Regions from separate parts of the Rhizobium acidisoli genome, predicted to be linked through region 2. Evidence: riboswitches for the same ligand, from Rfam matches in the RefSeq annotation. Region 2 holds a riboswitch; each other region holds the start of a gene.
What was found. Region 2 has a riboswitch for thiamine pyrophosphate ahead of CO657_RS37925 (YkoF family thiamine/hydroxymethylpyrimidine-binding protein). Riboswitches for the same ligand answer to the same signal wherever they lie in the genome.
Positions count from the first base shown of each region.

Region 1 (5,752 bases), on a different replicon from region 2:
CGCGTTGTCCCAATAGTTCGGGTTGCGGCACTGGTCGTAGGTCTGGCCGGTGAAGCGCGGAACCTCGGTCAGCGGGCCGCTGCCGACCGGGGTCTCGTTGGCGAAGGTGACCGGGTCGGCGACGTCCTTCCAGACATGTTCCGGAACGATCGGCAGCTGCGAGATCTGCTCGGCGGCGAGCGAGCTCGGATTGGCGAGCGTGAAGCGCACCGTCTGATCGTCGACAGCTTTGATATCGGTGATGAAGCTCCAGATGCTGACGAAGTCGAGCGCCGGGAACTTCTTCAGGTAATCATAGGTGAACTTGACGTCGGCTGCGGTCAGCGGCTTACCATCAGACCATTTCAGGTTCGGGCGCAGCTTGAAATCGATGCTCTTCAGATCGTCGGAGAGCTTGAAGCTTTCGGCCAGCCGATAGACCGGCTTGTTGCTGTCGAAGCGGTTGAAAATAACCAGCGGCTCGTAGATGAAGTCGAGCGTCGACTGGCGCGACGAGGTCTGGTTGAACGGGTTGAAGTTGCGCACCCAGGTCGTCGCCGGTTCGATATTCGCCGTCAGGACCGTTTGCGCCATGGCGGAGCCCGAAAGCAGCGTCAGTGCGGCGGCGGCAAGAAGATATTTTTTCATGCTCTATTCCCCTTTTTATGTGGTGAGAGATGACGCGCCGGTCAGGAGACCAGCACGCTTGCAAACATGTCTTCGACTTCAGCATGGGCGGCGCGGATGTCGACCTTGAGATTGCCGAGGCGGGCCGTGCCGGCCGCGATCCGCTTGAGAGCGGCGTTCGTCAGCGGTCGGGCGGCCTTGGCGGCGGCTTCGCTTTCCCTGACGTCGCCATGGCTGTGGAGGGCGATGTCGAAGCCGGCGTCGAGCACCTGCCGGACGCGTTCCGGCAGGGTGCCGGAGAGCGATTCCATGAAGATGCAGTCGGAAATGAGCACGCCGTCATAACCCATCTCGTTGCGGATGACGTCGTGCATGACCGGCGAGATGGAGGCGGGTAGCTCCCTGTCGTAGGCGGAGTAGACGACATGGGCGACCATGGCCCAGGGCGTATCCTTCAGCGCCACGAAGGGCTTGAAATCGGTCGCAGCGAGCGTCTCGCGGCTGGCGTCGACCACCGGACGCTCCTTGTGGGAATCCAGCGTCGCGCGGCCGTGGCCGGGAATGTGCTTCATCACCGGCATGTTGCCGGTCTCGAGCAGGCCGTCGACCACCTCGCGGCCGAGGGCGGCGATGACATCAGGATCGGGGCCGAAAGAGCGGGCGCCGATGACCGCGCTCGTCGTCTCGAAGACGAGGTCGAGCACGGGCGAGCAGCCGCTGGAAAGGCCGAGTTCCGTCATCATCGCCCCCATGGCCTGGGAGGAAAGGCGCACTGCTTTTTTGCCGAGCGCGAAATCCCGGCGCGCAAGTTCGGCGAACTGGCCGAAGCTGCGGAAGAGCGGCCAGGGGCCGGCATCGAGATGCTGCACGCGGCCGCCTTCCTGGTCGGTGCAAACAGGCGCATCGTCGCGGCCGACGGCTTCACGGAAGCGTTCGATCAGCCGCTTGGTCTGCTCCGGCTCACGCTGATTGCGCCGGCCGACGAAGAGGCCGAGCGGATTGGTCTCGCGAAACAGGGCGAATTCATCGTCCGAAAGGACCGGATTGGGAAGGCCGACGAAAAGGGCGAGCGGGGTCGAGGACAATTCTGTAACTCCGGGATCAGATGGTCAGGTCGGCCATGCGTCTCAGCATGCCTTCGTAGATGCCCTTGTCGGGGGCGGGGATGGTGATGGCGCCTGCGGTCTTCGCGTAAAAATCGACCGGGCCGGCATCGCCGATGAAGGCATAGGCATGGCCAAGCGTCTTCATGGTCTGAAGGCAGGCGGAAAACAGGGCGAGCCCGATACCCTTGCCGCGGGCCTGAGGATCGACGCCGGTCGGGCCGAAGAAGCCGCGCGCCGTCGTGTCGTAACAGGCAAAGCCGAGAAGCTTGCCGCCGTCGACGGCGATCAGGCAGGCAACAGGCTGGCGGGAGAAGGCGACGGAGACTTCGCTTGCCCAGTTTTCGCTGAACTGCTGGCGAACCCATTCGACGACGAGATGCAGTTCCGGGGGGAGGGCCGGGCGGATGGAGACACCGACATGATCGGCTTTCCGATTCAGATCGGCAAGCTTTGTGGAGTATAGACTCACAAGCAGGTCTGGCACCGGTCATTCCTCCTCATATTCCGTTATTGCGGAATATATCCCCTTTTAATGTCATAGACTTGGCTATCTGGCTGGGCTTGTCAACTGCGTTTTTCAAATAGCGCGATGCTGCTCGCCACGATGCTCTCACTCAAAAGCAAGCTGGCTGCCGAAAGCAAAAACGGCCCGGGGAGCCCGAGCCGTTTCGATTGAAGGGGTGCGTCGATGATGGATGCTTATCCCGTGACTTTCCAAAGCGCATGAAAGTGCTGCACCGGCCCGTGGCCGGAGCCGACGGTGAGGCTTCCGGCAGCGGCGACCGCGCCGGCGAGGTAATCCTTGGCGATGGCGACCGCCTCCGGCACCGAGGCGCCCTTGGCAAGCTCGGCCGCCAACGCGCTCGACAGCGTGCAGCCGGTGCCATGGGTGTTCTTGGTCGGCACCCGCCGGGCTTCGAACCAGTGCAGGCCGTCGGCTGTGGCGAGCACGTCGGGGCTGTCGTCGCTGTCGAGATGGCCGCCCTTGACCAGCACCGCGGCCGGGCCGAGCGCCCGCAGGCTTTCGGCCTGCGCCGCCATCTCAGCCCGGTTTGTCGCGACCGGCTGGTGCAGCAGGGCGGCGGCCTCAGGCAGGTTCGGGGTCAGCAGTGTCGCGAGCGGCAGCATCCGGCGGGTCAGCACGTCAACGGCTTCGGGCGCAAGCAGGGCGGCTCCGCCCTTGGCGATCATCACCGGATCGATGACGATGGGAATGCCGCGCCCCTCTGCCAGAGCTGCGTCCAGTGCGGCGGCGACGGCCTCGGCGATGCCGGCATTGGCGATCATGCCGATCTTGACCGCATCGACGCGCACATCGGCAAAGACGGCCTTGATTTGATCGGCGACGAAGGGAGGCGGCACCAGATGCACGCCGGTGACCCCTTGGGTGTTTTGCGCCGTCAGCGCCGTCAGCACCGCCATGCCGTAGACGCCGCGGGCGGAAAAGGTCTTGAGGTCGGCCTGGATGCCGGCGCCGCCCGAGGGATCGGAGCCGGCGATGGAGAGGACGTTGCGGATCATGCGCGGGCCTTTCGAATTTCTGCGGCGATGCGGCGTGTGGCGGCTTCCGGATCCGGCGCGCCGCAAATGGCGGAGACGACGGCAAGCCCTCTTGCTCCTGCGGCAAAGACTTCGGCCACATGCTCCGCCTTGAGCCCGCCGATCGCAACCGAGGGCACCGGCGAAACCGCCACCAGCCTTGCCAGGCCGTGAAAGCCGATCGGCTGCTTGTGGTCGGCCTTGGTCGGCGTCGCAAACACCGGCCCGATGCCGGTATAATCGACGAGGCTGGGATCGACGCCAGCGGCAAGCGCCGCGGTTTCGACTGACAGGCCGAGGATCATGTCGGAGCCGATCATCGCCCGCGCTGTCGCCGCATCCATATCCTCCTGGCCGATATGCAACCCGTCGGCACCGATGGCGATCGCCGCCTCGACATCGTCGTTGACGATGAGCAGGGCGCCGGTGCCATCAAGCGCCTGTTTCAAGGCGCGTCCGGTCTCGATCATGCCGGCCGTGCCGGCATGTTTGTCGCGCAGTTGCACCATCGTCGCGCCGCCGGCTACGGCACGGCGCGCCGTTTCGACCATGCCGATCCCGGCGCAGAGATCGGGATCGAGGACGAGATAGAGCGAGAGGTCGAAAGCCTTCATACTGCCGATATCCTTGCCCTGGCGTCGAGCGTTTCAGCGTCGAGCGCGTTCAGCGCGTCGAGGAAGCGCCAAGCGAAGGAGCCGGGACCGGCTGCGCCGAGGGCGGCATCCTCGCCGGCGATAGCGAAGGTTGCAAGGGCGGCGACCGTCGCGCCGAAGATATCCTCGGGCACGGAGGCGGCAAAGGCGCCGACCAGGCAGGTCAGCGAGCAGCCGAGCGCCGTGACCTGCGGCATCAAGGCCGATCCGCCTGTGATGCGCACCGCCTGCTCGCCATCGGTGACGAAATCGACCGCGCCGGTGACGGCAACGACCGCCTGCTGCCGCTCAGCCAGCCATCGCGCCGTTCCTTCCGCCTGCTCGACCGGATCGCGGCTGTCGACGCCCTGGCCGCGGCTCTCCCCGCCGGCAAGCGCGATGATCTCGGAGGCGTTGCCGCGGATGATCGTGGGCTTCAGCGCCAGCAGATCGGCGACCGCTTGGCGGCGAAAGCCCGTCGCATAGTGGGCGACCGGATCGAGCACCCAGGGTTTGCCGGCCGAGTTCGCCGCCTTCGCCGCCGCCTGCATGCCGTCGATCCATTGCGGCGACAGCGTGCCGATATTGACGGTCAGCGCATTTGCGATGCCGGCGAATTCGCCGGCTTCTTCAGCAGCATGCACCATGGCCGGCGAGGCGCCCGCGGCCAAGAGTACATTGGCGGCGACATTCATGGCGACGTAGTTGGTGATGCACTGAACGAGCGGCGGCTTCTCGCGCATCGCCGTCAGCATGGCTCCTGGTGTGGTCCTGGTCTGCATGTGGCCCCTTTCAGGCGGGGGCGGGCACGGGGTCATTGGTGCGGTGAGCCGCGACCCCGAGCGACTCCCTCCGCCGGCATTATCCGGTTCAGGTTCGAAGGGTGCTTCTCAGCCCGTCTATCGACGGGCGCCCCTGTCTCTCATCACGCTCTTTTTCGCAGAGAACGGCGCGGATGTCATCTCGAAAATGACGGGGCGATGACGGCGCGGGGAGAGACGGGAGATCGCCGTCGATTCGGGTGTTGACCAGGTTTTCCCTAAGGCGGGCCGCAAATTCCGTCCCGGGCTGCGTTAGCAGTTGCGGTTTCGCCAGGCGGTTGTTCCCTTCTTTCCCAGATAAACAACAGCAGCAACCCCCGGGCGTAAGAAATTTCTGAATACATCTCCGTATTTGTGAGCGGTATCGTGAATGATGCAGGCGGCTTGAAACGTCTCTTCTTCAAAATGAGTGCAGCTCATCTTTCGCAAACTTTTCTGAATGCCCGATGGCGCCGAATTATTCATCCTATCCGTCTATACGCCTGATTTTCAATGCAAACGAGCAGATGGCCAGCTTCGCGTAAGTTGCGCGTCGTCTCATGTGTCTCGCCAATCGGTTTCATTCGAATTTCGGAATCTGTTGGCGATTTCGCTGCGACTGGGGACTCGGGCAAACGGGACGCAATCTCCCAGAACGCGAAGTAAATACCTAACGCAAACTTTACCGTGCTGACACGTTAGGGTTGACTGAAGTGTGGATTGTAGCGATATGACTTTTCACGAAAATAAAATCTTCCTGAAGTTGCATTTTAAATGAAGACATTTTTGAAAAGCGGCATGAAACGGGGCCTCCGGATTATCGCCCCCATCGTGATATCGATCGCCTGTGCGAGCCCATCCTTTTCGCAGTCTCCTGGCCTTCAAGAACCGGAACAGGCGCCGGCGATAAAATCGCAGAAATTCGACGACTGGTATTATCGCTGCACCGGTTCGGCAGGCGCTGAGGCCTGCGAAGTCGCACAGGTCGCGCAAGTCGCCAAGGACGGCAAGCCCGTCAATATCCTGACGCTGGCGATATCGGCGCCGCCGGCTACGCCTTCCGACAAGG
Region 1 is NZ_CP035001.1:142,692-148,443, reverse strand. Features, by position in the region: gene CO657_RS29550 (ABC transporter substrate-binding protein) at 1-627, opposite strand, end outside; gene CO657_RS29545 (glycoside hydrolase family 3 N-terminal domain-containing protein) at 669-1,691, opposite strand; gene CO657_RS29540 (GNAT family N-acetyltransferase) at 1,708-2,196, opposite strand; gene thiD (bifunctional hydroxymethylpyrimidine kinase/phosphomethylpyrimidine kinase) at 2,412-3,233, opposite strand; gene thiE (thiamine phosphate synthase) at 3,230-3,865, opposite strand; gene thiM (hydroxyethylthiazole kinase) at 3,862-4,665, opposite strand; TPP riboswitch at 4,714-4,810, opposite strand; gene CO657_RS29520 (invasion associated locus B family protein) at 5,458-5,752, shown strand, end outside.
Region 1: linked by a shared signal. The riboswitch ahead of thiM (hydroxyethylthiazole kinase) and the one ahead of CO657_RS37925 (YkoF family thiamine/hydroxymethylpyrimidine-binding protein) in region 2 are both predicted to bind thiamine pyrophosphate.

Region 2 (5,752 bases):
TAAAAGCATTCATTACGCAAGGTCCACAAGTTTAGATGCGATACTGAACTACCGGGAGACAGATACATGGTCACGTAACGTTTGTCATGGGTATAAAAAAGAAATTCGTAACCCTAAAGAAGCCAAAAATGGGAGTATTTCGCGTTAACCTTAACGCCTGTAGTTGCGCCGATTCAAAGATTATACTTTGAAAGGAGTAGCCCGATTGGGTTGGCGGGATGTCAGCCGGTTGCCGAGGTCGATCGCCGGTTTCTCCAGCAGGTGGTAGCTGAGGCTGGCGACGAGAAGGACGAGCGCTGCCGCCAGTCCGCAGGACTGCAGCCAGCCGGTGACGACAATTTCCGAGGAGACGCCGAACGAACCAGGATCGAGCCTCTGGATCGATATCAGGATGATCTCCTGCCAGACATAGATGCCGAAGGAGATCTTTGCGATATAGCGGACGGGCGCATTGTCGAGCAGCCTGCCCAGGCGCTGCGAATGGCAGAGCGAAACGAGCGCCGTTGCGATTGCCAGCGGAAAGACCGGGAAGCCATAGGGGATATCGAGCCAGCCGTAAGCTTCAGGGGTGCCGCCCGGCGATATGACGAGGCGGTAGCCGGCAACGGCGAGGGTGAGCAGCGCTGCGGCATCGAACCAGAAGGAGGACCGCCTTCTCAGCATGATCTCGATGCCGGCGGCCAGCGCGCCGAGGGCGAAGATGGCAAAGAAGCCGATCGGATTATATCTCGGCATCCACTCCTTTGCCCCGCCCTGGAGGCCGTACTGCCAGCCGCGTCCGATGTCGTCGAGCGGAAAGACGGTGAGGATCAGCAGATGGGCGAGGAGGACGCCTGCGATGACGCACAGCCAGGCGAAGCGGGCAAGCAGCGGGCGCTGCCTGAGGCGGGGCAAGCGAAACAGCAGGAAAAAGCAGACCGGCAGGAGCACATAGCTGGTGACCTCGAAGGGAATGGACCAGAGGGGTCCGTCGGCTTCGACCGGAAAAAACGTGCGCCAATGCCACTGGCTCATGAACAGCAGCCCGGAGACGTAGCGAAGTGTAAGCTCCGGCGTCAGCGGCAGGGCAAGCAGCGTCAGGCTGAGGACGAAACTGACGGTGGCGGCCACCCAGAAGCCCGGCGCGATGCGCGCCGCCCTGCGGATCGTGTAATGGCGGAGGCTCGGCATCTCGCCGCCGCCGTCGAGCTCGCGCCAGAAGGGATGAGCAAGAAGAAAGCCGCTGAGCACGAAGAAGATGGCAACGCCGAAATTGCCGAAGCGGAGGATCTGCGCAGCCGTTCCCAGTTCGTCGGGAATTCTGCGCATATCCAGCCGGAGCGCGAGATGGTGGGCAAGCACCAGCAGACAAGCCGTCGCGCGCAGAAAGTCCGCTCCGGCCAATCTCTCCTGCTGTCGCATCCTGTCCCTCGCCTTATAGCTCAAGACTTTGCCGCGGAACACCGCGGCGGGCAAGGCCAGGGCTGGCTCAGGCCAGCAGGTCGTTGGTATAATAGGTGGAAAAGTCCGGCTTCTCCTTGAGTGCGGCGCCATTCGCATCGACCAGAATGCCGTTCTCGACCAGGAAGCCGCCGATAGCATCGGCCTTGGCCGGATCGAGGGTGCCGATCACACCGGCCTCGGATTTCAGGAAGTGTCCTTCGATCAATGCCTTCTGCGAAGCTTTCACCAATTCGGCGTTCATCAGCGCGCCGTTGCTCTCTGTTATCAGCAGCGCGCAGGCTTCGTCGGGATGATCGACGGAATAGGCATAACCCTTCCGCGTCGCCTGAATGAAAGCGCGGGCATTGTCCCGATTGGCCGAAAGATAGGTGTCGCTGGAGACGATGACCGTGGTCTGCTCGTCGGGAATGCCATAGTCGGAATAGTGGAAGCGGGCGATTTTCCGGTTTTCCAGTTCGGCGGCGACGCCTTCCCAGGTATAGATCTCCAGGGTGAAATCGATCGAGCCATTGTCCAGCGCCTCGTAGGCGGAGGTGCCGAGCGTGACGGTCTTGACCTCGCCTTTGCCGCCATCATTGCGGATCATCGCGGAAATCAGCGCGCTCTCCCAGGTGCCGCCGAAGCCGCCATAGGTCTTGCCGTCGAGATCCCTCGGGCTCTTGATGTCGTCGCGTCCACCCTTGAAGATCAAGCGCGCTGTTTCGGTCTGAACGACGCCGTAGACCATCTTCACGTCACCACCGCCGGCGCGCTGCGTGATGGCCTCGATCTCGCTGCTGATGCCGAAGTCGGCGACGCCGTTCGAAACCAGCGTTCCGGCACTGGTATCGGCATAGGGTAGAATGTCGACATCGAGGCCCGCGGCGGCATAAAAACCCTTCGCCTTGGCGACATAGATACCGATATGGTTGGTGTTGGGCGTCCAGTCGAGCGCGATGCGAGCCTTTGCGGGCGCCGACTGGGCGAAAGCCGGGCGGCCGGCAAGGCCTGCCGCGATGGCGGCGAGAATCGTCTGGCGACGGGTGAGAAGCAGCATGATGACCTCCTCAGGTCTCTAGAGCATGGTGCCGAAAGTGTGCGCGGTTTTCGACGTCATGCTCTAACTTTTTAAATCAGAACAGGATTCAGATTTTAGGCCGACCGGCCTGAGATCATCCTGTTCTAGCGGATGAAGCAGGGTTTGCAGGATTTCGGTTTCGATCGCCTGGGCCGCCGGCGAGCCGAGATCGGCAAGGCTTCGCGGGCGGGGCAGGTCAACGTGGAATTCGCGGATGATACGCGCCGGGCGGGCCGAAAGCACATAGATGCGGTCGGAGAGGAACACGGCCTCGCGGACATCATGGGTGATCAGCAGCGCCGTCCAGCGGTGTTCGGTCCACATGCCCTGCAGCCATTCCTGGATCTGCGTGCGCGTCAGCGCGTCGAGCGCGCCGAACGGCTCGTCGAGCAGCAGCATGTCCTGGGTCTGGACGACGGTGCGCAGCAGGGCGGCGCGCTGGCGCATGCCGCCTGATAGTTCGGAGGGATAATGATGTTCGAAACCGGCAAGGCCGAAGCGCTCGAACAGCGGCGCCACGGCGGCGCGGGCCGCCCGGCGGCTCATGCCCCGCACCTCGAGGCCGAGTGCCGCATTGTCGATGATCCGGCGCCAGGGCATCAGCGCATCGCGTTGCGGCATGAAGGCGAAGGCATGCGGCGCCCCTTCCAGCGACGCGCCCTTGAAAAGCACGGTGCCGGCATCGGGTCGAAGCGCCTGTGTCAGCAATCGCAGCACCGTCGATTTCCCGGAGCCGGACGGGCCGACGATCGAAACGAACTCGCCGTTTGCGACGCTGAGCGAAATATCGCCGAGCACCTTCATGCCGTCGAAGGACTTGGAGATATTGCGCAGTTCAACCATCTTGTCGCTCATCGACGCCGCTCCGCGGTTGGCTGCCAGGGCATGAGGAGGCGCTGGATGACGAGCGTCAGGCCGAACAGGCAGAGGGTCAGTACGGCGCTGACGACGACGGCGGCGAGCACGAGATCAGGACGGAAATTGTTCTTGGCGTTGAGGATATAGATCCCGAGGCCGCTTGCGGCGCCGGCATATTCGGCAAAGATCGCGCCGACGACGGCATAGGTGATCGAGATCCTCAGGCCGGCGAAAAAATAGGGCAGCGCCGAGGGAAGCCGTGCCAGGCGGAAGATGCGCCAGCGGCTCGCCTTCATCGAATGCAGCAATTCGGCGATGTCGCGGTCGGTCGATTCATAGCCTTGCAGCAGGGCGACGAGCAGCGGGAAGAAGGTGACGAGCGCCACCAGCAGGATCTTCGGCAAAAGGCCGAAACCGAACCATAAGACGACGAGCGGCGCGATCGCTACCAGCGGCAGGGTCTGGCTGGCGATGAAGATCGGCAGCAATGCCCGGCGCATGAAAGGCATGAAATCCATGAGGATCGACGCGGTGAAGGCGAAGGCAAGCGACAGCGCGAAACCGCCGAGTGTCGCACCAAGCGTCGGCCAGGTGTTTGATATCAGCGCCTCACGGTTCAGCCAGCCCTGGATGACGATGCGCGAAGGAGCCGGCAGGATGGAAGGCTTGATGCCGGAAAGATCGACATAGAGTTCCCATGCCGCCAAAAAGGCGCAGCCCGCGAGCAAGGCGGGGAGCCCCCGGTAGAGAGCGGTGCGGAGCGCGGCAAGGCGCGAATCCGATGGTTGCGGCGATGTCATCAGCGTTTGATTTCGGTCTCGATGTCCAGCCGGTCGCGATAGGGATCGAGCGCCTTGACGGCATCGCGAATAATGCCGACGACATTGCCGGACATCGGATAGAGTGACACTTTTGCGCCTGAGAACATTTGAACCTCGCTCCGCTGGCATTACCCAGATCAGCTTTGAAGGGTCCAGAGGCTTGCGCCTCACATCTCAGCCCCGGCAATACGGAGCTCCCCTGTTATTTCGGCGGAAACTATCACCCGGGTTTTCTTCCCGCAACCGCAAATTTGCGAACCCGTCCGCACGGTCGGAATAGCTCTAGAACAGGATGATTTTAGGCCCGGTTGGCCTAAAATCTGAATCCTGTTCTCAATTAAAGAGTTAGAGCATGATGTCGCCCGAAAACCGCGCACACTTTTCGGCATCATGCTCTAATGTGAGGGAAACATCCGAGCGGGATCCCGCTCGGATGTTCCTCGGTGGGCCCGTACCTGCCGGGAACGGGACCGCAGCTTGCTGCCTCAGGCGGCAATATCGATCGGGCTTTACGACCGCAGAAGCAAAGGGTATAAAACCTCAAGCAATATTGAGGTCAAGAGGCGATGGATGGGATTTCGGCAACCCCGCTCGGCAAGCTGCTGACTGTCGGCGAAGTGGCGGAGCGCAGTGGTCTTGCCGTCTCGGCGCTGCATTTTTACGAGACCAAGGGTTTGATCTCGAGCATCCGCTCCCGCGGCAACCAGCGCCGCTATGGGCGCGATGTGCTTCGCCGCCTCGGCATCATCAAGGTGGCACAGCGTGTCGGCATTCCGCTTTCGGAAATCCAGGCGGCGTTCCAGTCCCTGCCGCAGGGGCGCACGCCGACGGTCGCCGATTGGCAGACGCTGTCGGCGCGATGGAAGGACGATCTCGACGCACGAATCAATCGGCTCAGTCTGCTGCGCGACCGCCTGACCGGCTGCATCGGCTGCGGCTGCCTGTCGATCGAAAGCTGCCCGCTGCGCAATCCCTGCGACCGGCTCGGCAAGGAAGGGCCGGGTGCGCGGCTTCTGGAGAGCGAAAACGAGCTGGTTGTTTAGCCCTGGCTTTCCCCGGAAAGATCGATGCCTGCCTTTCTTTCGGTCGGTGTGCTCATATGTTAAGGGCAAGTGACGCAACCGAGGAGGACGGCTTCGTGTTTCATCCCAGACTGTTCGAAAATCGCAATGTCGTCGTCACCGGCGCCGGCCGCGGTATCGGCCTCGAAGTCGCTCGGCAGTTTCTGGATTGCGGCGCCAAGGTGATCGTCCATACCGGGCGCAAGCCGGGGCGGGACCTGCCGGATTTCCTGCTGACGGCTGAATCGGAAAGACGGGCGATGCTGCTGCATGCCGATTTTTCCGCCGCCGGCGGTGCGGCGCAATTTGCCGACGATGTTCTCGCTTTCTTCGACAGGGTGCATGTGCTCGTCAACAATGCCGGCACCATGCTCGGCCGTTTTCCCGCTGCGACGCTGACCGATGCCGAATATGAGGCGGTCATACGGTTGAACCAGACCTCGGTGGTGGCGCTGACGCGCGCATTGCTGCCGGCATTGAAGGCGGCCGAGGGTGCCGCCGTCGTCAACACC
Region 2 is NZ_CP034998.1:3,835,239-3,840,990, reverse strand. Features, by position in the region: gene CO657_RS18725 (sugar transferase) at 1-13, opposite strand, end outside; gene CO657_RS18720 (acyltransferase family protein) at 181-1,401, opposite strand; gene CO657_RS18715 (ABC transporter substrate-binding protein) at 1,469-2,479, opposite strand; gene CO657_RS18710 (ABC transporter ATP-binding protein) at 2,543-3,355, opposite strand; gene CO657_RS18705 (ABC transporter permease) at 3,352-4,158, opposite strand; partial or broken gene CO657_RS37925 (YkoF family thiamine/hydroxymethylpyrimidine-binding protein) at 4,170-4,286, opposite strand; TPP riboswitch at 4,277-4,390, opposite strand; gene soxR (redox-sensitive transcriptional activator SoxR) at 4,746-5,222, shown strand; gene CO657_RS18695 (SDR family NAD(P)-dependent oxidoreductase) at 5,318-5,752, shown strand, end outside.

Region 3 (5,752 bases), on a different replicon from region 2:
GGTGATGATGCAGACACCACTTGGCCATGATCGAACCGCCGCGTGAGACGATGCCGGTGACGCGATTGACGGTGAGCGGGATGTAATGCAGCCGCACGCCGGCATGGATGGTGAAATAGTCGACGCCCTGTTCGGCCTGCTCGATCAGTGTATCGCGATAGATCTCCCAGCTGAGGTCCTCGGCGATGCCGCCGACCTTTTCCAGCGCCTGATAGAGCGGCACGGTGCCGATCGGCAGCGGCGAATTGCGGATGATCCATTCGCGGATATTGTGGATGTTGCGGCCGGTCGACAGATCCATGACCGTATCGGCGCCCCAGCGGGCAGCCCAGACCATCTTCTCGACTTCCTCGGCCATCGATGAGGTGACGGCGGAGTTGCCGATATTGGCGTTGATCTTCACCAGAAAATTCCGGCCGATGATCATCGGTTCGCTTTCGGGATGGTTGATGTTGGCCGGGATGATCGCCCGGCCGGCGGCAACTTCCCGGCGGACGAATTCCGGCGTCACGTGATCGGGAATATCGGCGCCGAAGCTCTCGCCGTCACGCACCAGCGCTTCGGCCTTCGCGTTGCGGCCGAGATTCTCGCGAATGGCGATGAACTCCATCTCCGGCGTGATGATGCCGGCCCGTGCATAGGCGAGCTGGGTGACGGCTTTGCCGTCCTTGGCACGCAGCGGCCGGCGCCGCCCCGGAAATTCCGGCGTCAGCCGGTCGCCGCTGACAAAGCCGTTATCTTCGGGGCGGACATGGCGGCCATCATAGGCTTCGACGTCGCCGCGGGCCAGCACCCAGTCGCGGCGCAGTGGGGACAGGCCCTGCTCGATGCGGATCTCGGCGCCTTCGAGCGTGTAGGGACCGGAGGAATCATAGACGGCGACAGGCGGTTCGCCCGCGGTCGGATGGACGCTGATTTCGCGCATCGGCACGCGGATATCGCCATGGATATCTCCCGGAATATGGATCTTCCGCGATGCCGGCAGCGGGCCGGTGGTGACGGTCGGGGTGAGATTCTTTGCGGCAATGGTCATGGTTTGAGGCTCCAAGTTGTAAGTTGGAGACCCAGTTAATCAGCCGGAATGATGGAAAGACGCCGGCACGGATTCCACGCGTGAATCCGAAGCCTTCGAGCGCTTGCACCGTCCCTACGCCAGTATGAACTGGATCAGGTTCAACGGGTCACTGCGCCACAACAGGCTAGGCCTTATTGTCCAGCAGTATCTCAGCCCCTTGCGGGACCCCCCTGGTGAATGCCGACAGTCGTAAAGCGCGGTCGCTGGTTGTGTCAAGCTTACAGCTTTGTCGTTTCCGTAGATCGTCCGGCTCGGAGCCTGTTGCGTTACCGAACGAACTGCGGCAAATGTCAATTCACTCAACGTCAGGTGGATCTATGGCGATTCGGATTGAACGTCTTACGGTAGAACATCTCCATGGCGCCGCCACTGTGCTGGTCAGGGCCTATTCCGGACCGCCGTGGAACGAGAATTGGTCGCTGGAAGCGGCGGTTGAAAACGTAAACACCGTGCTTGAAACGCCGAAATCCATTGCGCTTGCGGCCTTTGACGGAGGCAAGGTGCTGGGGATCGCGTTGGGCATACGACAGCGCCGCCATGCCGGTCCGGTCGTTTACCTTGATGAGTTGTCGGTGCTGCCTGAAGCCCAAGGTGCGGGAATAGGGACCGCGCTGCTATCAGCAGTTTTCGAAACAGCAAAGGCCGAGGGATGCAACAGCGTCTGGTTGGTCTCACAGCGGGAAGGTGCATTGTCGACATTTTATCAGCGCTGCGGGTTCGCCATCGGCAGCAACCTCGGCCTTTACTCCAAATCGAGTGCGTAGCGGTTAGGGCGGTATTGGTTTGCCATAGGTTGAGGGCGAGCGGAAGAATTCGAGGCTCGTCACCCCGATATTACCACTTTGAACCTATCTCGGGGGCTTTCGAATCGATGCCCGCTCAATCCGGTCGCAACGTCTTGCCAGATTCCGCATCGAATAGATGAAGCTTTCCTGGCCGAGCAGCTATCGTCGCGACCTGCCCGGGCGCAAAATCGTAACGGTCGGAAAGCACTGCGACAAGCTCGCCGGATCCGTAGCGCAGGAAGACCATCGTCTCGTGCCCGGTGGGTTCGGTGACGTTGACGGTCGTGTTGAGGCCGCTTTGGCTGAGGGAGAGGTGTTCAGGCCGCACGCCCAGGACCACAGCCTGCCCGTCGGACGCCTGCGGGGTGAAAGCGAGCGCAATCTCGTCGCCAGTCTCCGTGACGAAGATCGCACCATCGGCCTTGTAGCGGCCTTTCAGCAGATTCATCGACGGTGAGCCGATAAAGGCTGCCACGAATGTATTGCGGGGACGATCGTAGAGTTCCAGGGGCGTGCCGATCTGTTCGACCCTGCCGCCCTGCATGACCACGATCTTGTCGGCCATCGTCATCGCTTCGACCTGGTCATGGGTGACATAGATCGTCGTGGTTCTCAGCCGCTGGTGCAGCTCCTTGATCTCCTTGCGCATCTGCACGCGCAGCTTGGCGTCGAGGTTCGACAAGGGCTCGTCGAACAGGAAGACTTGCGGCGACCTGACGATGGCGCGTCCCATCGCCACGCGCTGGCGCTGGCCGCCCGAAAGCTGGCGCGGATAGCGGTCGAGATAGGGCACGAGGTCAAGCGTTTCGGCCGCCGCCTGCAGCCGCTGCTTGATGATGTCGGCCGGCTGCTTCTGCAGGCGCAGCGCAAAGACCATGTTTTCGGCGACGGTCTTGTGCGGATAAAGCGCATAACTCTGAAAGACCATCGCGATGTCGCGGTCCTTCGGCGGCAGATTGTTCACGACTTTTCCGCCGATCGAGACCGTGCCGCCGGTGATGCTTTCTAGCCCTGCGACCATGCGCAGCAAAGTCGATTTGCCGCAACCGGATGGACCGACGAGCACCACAAACTCCCCGTCGCGAATGTCGATATCGACGCCGTGCAGGATGTTTACGGCGCCATAGGCCTTCCGCGCCTCTGAAATATTGACCTCAGCCATATGCCTCCCACTCGCTTTCCTGCCACCCCCGGGCGCTTCCAAGAGGTGTGACTCTCGACAATATCCAAACCGTCGGGCTCGGCGAAATCGCGCTCCGCCCCTTGCCCGAACTATCGTCGAACCTCCTCCATGAAACGTTTCATTTTTTATTGACTTTTCCCGTTTGCCGTCTAATGCTCGCCCTCGAAACCGAGAGGAGCGGTTTCAAACAAGAAATATGAAACGTTTCATTTTCTTGTTTACCAAAAAGCTCTGCACGAGACCAGTCCTAAAATCGGAGCCGGGCCAGCCCACAGGGGCCGGCTGGCGGCAGCGCAACGAAACGTGGAGGAGGAAGATATGAAAGTCGAAATATACGATGCATTGATGCGCCGTCAGGCAAGCCGTCGCGACGTCTTGCGCGGAACGGCAAGTGCGGCGGCTCTGCTCGGCCTGTCCGGTGCGATGGGCGGAATTCCGGGCATGGCATTCGCCGCCGATGATCTGCGCGCCCAGATCCTGCAGATTCCGGGCGTCGGCAAGGGCTCGCCGACGGACGCGGACTGGCAGAAGGTCGGCGAGCTTTGCCTCGGCCCGACCAAGGCCAACGTCAAGCAGGGCGAATTTGCCGGTGTCGAGCTGACCTTCATGGGGCTCAACAACCAGAACCTGCACAACTTCCTGTTCCGCGGCTTCCTGAAGCCGTGGGAAGCTTATACCGGTGCCAAGATCAATTGGATCGACCTTGCGCAAGCCGACTACAATGCCCGCCTTCAGCAGTCGATCGCGACCGGCACGGTCGATTTCGACATTCTGGAAATGGGCGCACCCTTTGAAGGCGATACCGCCGGACGAGGGCTTCTGGACGAGATGCCTGACTGGGTTGCAAAGCAGATCGAGGCTGACGACCTGGTGAGTTACCTGAAGCCACCTGTGGGAACCTGGGACGGCAAGACCTACCGCGTGACGATCGACGGCGACTGCCACACCTTCGCCTATCGCAAGGATTACTTCGGCGAAGGCTCGATCAGCGGCATGGCCGAGCCGCCGAAGACATGGCAGGAGGTGAACGCGGCCTCCAAGGCGCTGATCGGCAAGACCGATCCGCTGACCAGTCAGCCGGCCTACGGCTATCTCGACCCGCTCAAGGGCTGGGGCGGTTTCGGCTTCTATTTCATCGAGAACCGCGCGACGGCCTATGCCAAATATCCGGGTGATCCGGCCTGGCTGTTCGATCCTGAAAACATGAAGCCGCTGGTCAATAACCCCGCATGGGTCCAGGCGATCCAGGACGTCCTCGATCTGATTGCGGCCAAGGCCTATCCGGCCGATCAGATCAATGCCGATCCCGGCACCACCGCCTTCTCGCAGTTCCTGGCGGGCACCGGCGCAATGCTGATGTGGTGGGGCGACGTCGGCTCCAGCGCGCGCACCTCGGACACCTCGGTCGTGGGCGATGTGGTCGGTTTCGGCATCAACCGCGGCTCCAACCGGGTCTACAACCGCAAGACCGGGCAATGGGAAGACAAGTATAATGAAGCGCCCAACATGGCCTATCTCGGCTGGGGCATCTATGTCACCAAGCAGGTCTCCGGCGACGAGAAGAAGCGCAAGGCGGCCTGGTCCGCCGCCGCCCATCTCGGCGGCAAGGATCTGTCACTGTGGACCTCGGCCTATCCCTCCGGTTTCCAGCCCTACCGCCAGTCCAACTTCAACTACGACGAATGGGAAAAGGCCGGTTACGACCGCGCCTATATCGAGGATTATCTGGGTTCGAACGCGGACAGCTATAACCATCCGAACGCCGCCATCGAACCGCGCATTCCCGGTATCTTCCAATATTACTCGGTCGCCGAGGACGAATTGGCAAAGGGTTTTGCCGGGCAATACAAGTCGGCGCAGGAGACCGCGGATGCGATTGCGGCCGCCTGGGAAAAGATCACCGACCAGATCGGCCGCGACAGCCAGCTGAAACTCTATCGGGCGAGCCTCGGGATCTGATCGTTTGACACCAATACGCCGGCGGACCGGAAGCGGTTCGCCGGCGCTCATTCTGTCCGGGCGAGGAAAATCATGTCGACAGTCGAAGGCGACCTGCTCCACACGGTCGAAGCCGGCTCCATTTCCGCGAGCCGCCGTTTTTGGGGCCGCACGGCTCTATGGCTGAGCGCCATATGGTTCATAACATCCTTCATCTTGCAGGGAGCCCATGAATTGGGCTGGACCGAATGGGGTTTTGCGAACTGGCGGCCGGTTCTTTACGCCTATTTTCTCTGGGCCGTCATTCTTTGCGTCACGCGCGTCGTCATCTACGGCGAGGCCGGCAAGAAGGCGCTTTTTGTTCTGCCGGCCGCGCTCTTCGTCGTGTCGATGGTGGTTTTCCCGCTGCTCTTTGCGCTCTGGATCGGCTTTTCCGATTGGAACCTCGCCTCCTCGACTGGGCGGCGCTTCAACGGGCTCGACAATGTGCGCCGGATGATCGCCGATCCGTTCTATGCCAATGCCCTGCTGAACATGATCCTCTATTGCCTGGCGATCGTGATCGAATATGCAATCGCCTTCGGCTTGGCGCTGCTCCTCAACCAGGACATTGTTGCGCGAAAATTCTGGCGGGTAATCTTCCTCGTCCCCTTGATGCTGTCGCCGGTCGCGGTGAGCTGGATGGTCGGCAAGTCGATGCTGGAGACCCGTTTCGGCCCGGTCGCGCGTTTCGCCCGCTGGCTCGGCTGGGAAAACCCGTCCTTCTTCGGC
Region 3 is NZ_CP035002.1:153,364-159,115, forward strand. Features, by position in the region: gene thiC (phosphomethylpyrimidine synthase ThiC) at 1-1,033, opposite strand, end outside; TPP riboswitch at 1,127-1,257, opposite strand; gene CO657_RS33135 (GNAT family N-acetyltransferase) at 1,393-1,839, shown strand; gene CO657_RS33140 (ABC transporter ATP-binding protein) at 1,955-3,022, opposite strand; gene CO657_RS33145 (extracellular solute-binding protein) at 3,362-5,002, shown strand; gene CO657_RS33150 (carbohydrate ABC transporter permease) at 5,075-5,752, shown strand, end outside.
Region 3: linked by a shared signal. The riboswitch ahead of thiC (phosphomethylpyrimidine synthase ThiC) and the one ahead of CO657_RS37925 (YkoF family thiamine/hydroxymethylpyrimidine-binding protein) in region 2 are both predicted to bind thiamine pyrophosphate.

Region 4 (5,752 bases), on a different replicon from region 2:
CGCCGATGGCAACGAGCGGCATCGGCCCGACACGCCGCCGCCAGTTCGCAACGCGTTCGACGCCTTGTGGCGTCCATCTCATCTCTTTGACCACCGTGGGCCAGACCGGTCCGAATGCCACGTAATCCGGACGGGCGGCCAGCGCCGTCTCTAGTTCCGCTATGTCGTGCGTGGAAAGGCCGAGCTTCAGGCCGGCGCGGCCGATTGCAGCCAGATCGGCTGCCGCCAGATCCTCCTGCCCGAGATGGATGAAATCGCATCCCTCATCGATCGCGAGCTTCCAGTAATCGTTGACGATCAATCGGCAGTCCGCTGCCGCGCAGGCGGCTTTCGCACGCCGGATCTCCTCGCGAAGCACCGGCTCTGGCTGGTCCTTGATGCGCAGCTGGACGAGTTTGACGCCGAGCGGCACGAGACGCTCGACCCAGTTGGCGCTGTCGACAATGAGATAGAAGGGATCGAGCTTCATGAAAAGACGGCCTTTCCGATGACGGGAGTGGAAGGAACGGCCATGTCGCGCGGCTCCAGCGGCACGGCGCCATGCGCGATGCGGCCGGCATTGATGGCAAACGCGAAGGCCTCGGCCATGGCGGCGGGATCACCCGCGCCGGCAACGGCGGTGTTCAGAAGAACGGCATCATAGCCGTATTCCATGACGGCGGCGGCATGAGATGGGCGGCCGATGCCGGCATCAACGATGAGCGGCACATCCGGAAAATGTGCTCGGAATGCCCGCAGCGCCATCGGGTTCACCGCTCCCATGGCAGAGCCGATCGGCGCACACCAAGGCATCAGGACGCGGCAGCCGGCGTCCAGCAGCCTTTCGGCGACGACAAGATCGTCGGTCGTATAGGGGAAGACGTGAAAGCCCTCGCCGGTCAGGATGCGTGCCGCCTCGACGAGGCCGAAAACATCGGGCTGCAGCGTATCGTGATGGCCGATCACTTCGAGCTTGATCCAGTCGGTGCGGAAAACATCGCGCGCCATCTTCGCCGTCAGCACAGCCTCCTGCACGCTGTGGCATCCGGCCGTGTTGGGAAGCACGCGCACACCAAGCTCGCGGATCAGCTCAAAGAAGGCGCCGCCCGCCTTGCCGCCGACGGCCTCGCGCCGAAGCGAAACAGTTACAATTTCGGTCTTCGATCGTCTCACTGCTTCCGCAAGCACGGCCGGAGACGGGTAGCGGGCGGTGCCAAGCAGCAGCCGGGAATGGACCTCGACGCTGTAAAGTTTCAGCATCTTAGCCTCCTTGCATCGGTGAGAGAATTTCAATGCGGTCGCGCTCGCCAAGCATGAAATCGACGCGATCCTCGCGGTGTACCAGTTCGCCGTTCACCGCGGTTGCGAGCCACCCGCCTTCGTAGTCCAGAGCGAGAAGCAGATCTGCGAGCGTCGCGGCCGTGACCTGTTGTTCCTCGCCATTGATGATGAAGGTCATGGCGCCCTCCTTTCCGTTTGTTCTGTTAGAAGAAGCCGCGCCACCTCTCCGGCCATGGCCGGCGCCAGCAAAAAGCCATGGCGATAGAGGCCGTTGACATGGAGGGTGTGTTTCTCCTGCGTCACGCGCGGTAGATTATCGGGATAAGCGGGCCGCACGCCTGCGCCTGTTTCCGTGACGCGTGCCTCGCCGAAGGCGGGATGCATCGCATAGGCAGCATTCAGCAACTCCATCAGCGAACGCGCGGTAATCGGCCCCGCATCGTCACTTTCGATCATCGTCGCACCGACCATGAAGCAGTTCTTTTCGCGCGGCACGATATAGATCGGGTGGCGCGGATGCAGCAGGCGGACGGGGCGAGAAAGGCTGACCTCGCGCGTTTCGACGCAGAGCATCTCGCCTCGAACACCACGCAATTCGGGCAGTTGGCCAATCTGGGCGGCACCGGTGCAGTCGATCACCCGGTCATAATGGGCAACGTTCGCATTGCCCGTGACGCCGAACACGAGAAGCACGCGGGCGTTCTCCAGTCCTGCCGCAAGTCCCGAGAGCGCCTGCCGTGGATCGAGGTGCGCTTCCTGCCGGAAGAACAACGCCCTGCGGAAGCGGCCGGCGAGATCAGGCTCCAGAGCTGCGATCGCCGCCTCGTCCAGCCATTCCCATCCGCTTGTGCGGCGGGAAAAGCGGTCCAGCTCGGCGGTATCTCGCCCACCCGCGACCACCAGCGTTCCTCGGCGTTTGACGTGGCCGGGCAATGCTGCCTCCCACCAATCGGCGGCATTACGACCGAGCGTCAGCACCGGTTCCTCCGCACTTTCCCGTTCGCACCACGGGGCGAGCATGCCGCCGGCAAGGCCGGAGGCGCCGCCCCCGACCTTGTCGGCCAGCTCCGTAAGGGTGACGCGGAAGCCTTGGCGATAAAGCTGCCAGGCCACGGTGAGGCCGGCAACGCCGGCCCCCTTGACAAGAACGCGCATGGTCATCCTCCAATCGGTATTTTAGCGGCCTCTACGACCGACATGTAAAGATCGCCGCCCTGTCGGTATTTCGCCGCCATCGCGTCCAGCCCCTCCTTCTGCGCCTCGGCGCGGATGTTGTGCGATATGCGCATCGAGCAGAAATGCGCCACCTTGTGCGCTTCCTTCGGCAAGGTCTCGTCACGGTAGCTGCGGGCGGTGTCGGGATGGGAGTAATCATAGACGACGAAAGGCGGCTCGCCGGCGGTCGGATGGACGCTGATTCCGCGCATCGGCACGCGGACATGACTGTGGATAACTCCCGGTATGGATCTTCCGCGACACTGGCAGCGGGCCGGTGGTGACGGTTGGGGTGAAGTTTTTTGCGGCAATGTCATAGTTTGAGGCTCCAAATTGAAAGTTGGAGACCCAGTCAGCCGGAATGATGAAAAGACGCCGGCATGGATTCCACGCGTGAATCCGAAGCCTTGGAGCGCTTGCACCGTCCCTACGCCAGTATGAACTGGATCAGGTTCAACGGGTCACTGCGCCACAACAAGCAACACCTTATTGTTCAGCAGTATCTCAGCCCCTTGCCGGGCTCCCCTGGTGAATGCCGCCATGAAAGACCGGAGCTGCCCTTCTGTCAAGCAAGGCCTAATGCATATTTTTCTTGCTCGTCAAGCATGACGGCTTCCCGTCTAAAATCGCCGTTGAAACCGGAAGTCTCCGTGCCTCCGCTAATTGCATTTCACAAGCGCGATATGCGCGCCGCAATAGGAACCTAACTGGCGGATATTCGCCACCTCCACCGAGGCGAGAAATGCCGGGCCCGCCCGTTCCTTAAGACAGGTTCCTTCGGCCCGCGAAGGTGCTTTTAGCTTTGTCGATTGCGCAGGCTCTCAGTGCGCGAGCGCTTCCGCCACCCGAATCCCACCGGCTGGATCCGAATCGACCCCACAAGCAGCGCGATCACGCCGTCCCCGACGATCCATTATGCGATCTTCGTCCAAAACGTGAGCTCCATAGCAACAAGCCGGAGCGCTGGCCTCGAAATCGCGCCGTGCCACGACGTAGGAACGTCCTGAGCGGAAGCGGATGTCGACTGTCCTCTAGAGCCAATATCGGTTTCTCGGGGAAGCTTCATGCGGTCGAGGCCTCATTTTTTTGGATATGGTACGCGCGTTGTACTATCGTGGCGGGAAATCCGGAGAGGGGCATGCAATATGGCCAAAGGTTGGTGCTGTGAGCAGCACCTCGGCTGATCATCGGGCTGCCGCAGTAGGCGCTTCGGGCGGTATAGCCATTGCAGACTTCGAAATTCCTGAACTGCTAATCGCCGCGCTGTTTGAGGGCGTTATCATTGGCATGGCCGTTGAGCAGTTCCTAGCTACGATGAGCAAACAGGCTTGGCGGGAGAAAAACAGATGGCGCTCGGAGGAAACGCGCTGGAATGAGCGTGCCGTACTCGGACCCTGGCTTAAGACACCAGCTGCGGAGCCATTACGGCCGGTCGACGCCGCGGATCAACTCCGTATCGTGATGCGCTCGAAGTTCACCATCCAGCCATTGCTGAACAAGAGGGGAGCCCGGGTAGGTTTCGCATTCGTAACGTGAGCACTAATTTCAAGCTGAGGCTGAACATCAATGATCAAGCGATGACGCGGAACGTTGCATCAGGACAGTGGTTACGCTGGTTCGCTGCCAAGGCGGTTGGTTCATCTGCTGGTTCTTAGCTCTCTACCGGTCGACTTTCTCCGCTGCTTCAAGCGAAAATTCGGCGCGCAATACCGCCTTCTGTGCTCGCGAAAAATCGGCGGCGGCTTGTTCTGCCCGCTCTTGCGCGGCGCACCGGGCGTCTTTGCGCTGCGCAAGCGATCGGCCGGCATCGGCTTCATGGCTGCGCAATACGGATTGTCGCATCAACGCGTCCTGAAGCTTGGCGGCGGAGATAACGCCGCTCTTGCGCAATTCGTCGACGATAGGATTGCCTGCGGCCCGGCTTGCTGCCATGTCGAGCGCTTCGGAGGCTTTCGCTTCCCGCTCCCGCGCGTTTTCGGCGTCCGCCCGCGCCTCGGAGAGGCTGCGGGAAAGATTGTCCGCCCGCAGGCTGCGGATCTCCAGTAACTGCCTGAGAGACTTCAGCGCCTTCATATCAGCCGCTCAGGCACCGTTGTTCGTCGTCAGGATTTCCAGCTGGCCGCCCTTGATGACCTTGATGCTGTCGGCTTCCTGCCGGCTCAGCACGTCTTCGACGGCCTTGGTGAAGACGGAGGGGCCGCGCACCAGCACCAAGCCGCTGGCGGGATCTTCACGCAGTGCATCGTCCGGCAGTAGCGGGAACAGCGCGCGAATGGCGTTTTGCTCGGTCTTCCAGCTGCGGTCGCCGCGATCGAGGACAACGGTGGAGACCTCCTGCTTAGGCGCGATGATGATGCGGCTGCCGTCATAGGCGACGAAGAGATTGCTGGCATCGCCAAGCTTGACGAAGGCCTTGGCTCCGCTTTCTCGGACGGACCAGTGCTCGACCTTGCCGCTCAGCGTCCCGACTGTCGTGACCGGGATGCCAGACATGAAGGACAGCGTCTGGACGACATCGCCAAGCGGCAGGGAGACGACATCCAGGCGCACCTCCCGCTCGCCGGCGCCGGCTGATGGAGGAAAGGAGACCAGCAGTCCGATAGCGGCCATGTAAACAAAACGCGCAAACATCTGAGTTTACCTCACGATCCGGATGCCGCCCGACAACTAATGAACGAAGGAAATCAGGGGGCTGCGAAATCCAGTCTGTTAATAATTATCTGATCTACTGTTGCAGATCACCGGTCCGCTGGGAACAGGACGAATATCCATTTCGCGCAGTTGTTGTACATATCGCGAATTAATAACTTTTTAACATAAGCTATTGAATTCGATCCGGAATTCTGCAAGGTTTTGGCCGCCAAAACCATGCAAGGAGTTCAAGACATGGCTACCAGCACTAGTACTTCGACACTTGATTCGGGTATCGGCTCGGCGATTTCCGCCTTCAAGTCGGCCCAGAACGAAGCGACCGCGCAGAGCCTCCAGGTTGCAACTGAAATCACCAAGATCAACGGCGTCGCAAACGCCATCAAGAAGATCGGCCCAGGCTGATTGAAACAATGGCGAGACGGGTTCGCCCGTCTCGCTTCCCCGCTCTCGAAGACAATAAAAGCCGCTCGACGGACGGTTCGGGAACAAGATGGCTATGGATCTAGATCCCTCTTCGCCGACATTCAGAGGTAACGCCGGCAACGCTGCGTCAGGCCGCGGCGGACCGGTCTTGCGTATCACGCGCGCCGGGCGCAGCTCCATTCTGCCGTTGACGGCGGAGCGG
Region 4 is NZ_CP034999.1:83,526-89,277, forward strand. Features, by position in the region: gene CO657_RS22720 (thiamine phosphate synthase) at 1-469, opposite strand, end outside; gene CO657_RS22725 (thiazole synthase) at 466-1,239, opposite strand; gene thiS (sulfur carrier protein ThiS) at 1,241-1,438, opposite strand; gene thiO (glycine oxidase ThiO) at 1,435-2,415, opposite strand; partial or broken gene CO657_RS22740 (phosphomethylpyrimidine synthase ThiC) at 2,418-2,621, opposite strand; TPP riboswitch at 2,882-3,012, opposite strand; partial or broken gene CO657_RS22745 (DUF2726 domain-containing protein) at 3,656-3,990, shown strand; gene CO657_RS22750 (hypothetical protein) at 4,135-4,548, opposite strand; gene CO657_RS22755 (hypothetical protein) at 4,558-5,106, opposite strand; gene CO657_RS36850 (hypothetical protein) at 5,362-5,529, shown strand; gene CO657_RS22760 (SctD/MshK family protein) at 5,699-5,752, shown strand, end outside.
Region 4: linked by a shared signal. The riboswitch ahead of CO657_RS22740 (phosphomethylpyrimidine synthase ThiC) and the one ahead of CO657_RS37925 (YkoF family thiamine/hydroxymethylpyrimidine-binding protein) in region 2 are both predicted to bind thiamine pyrophosphate.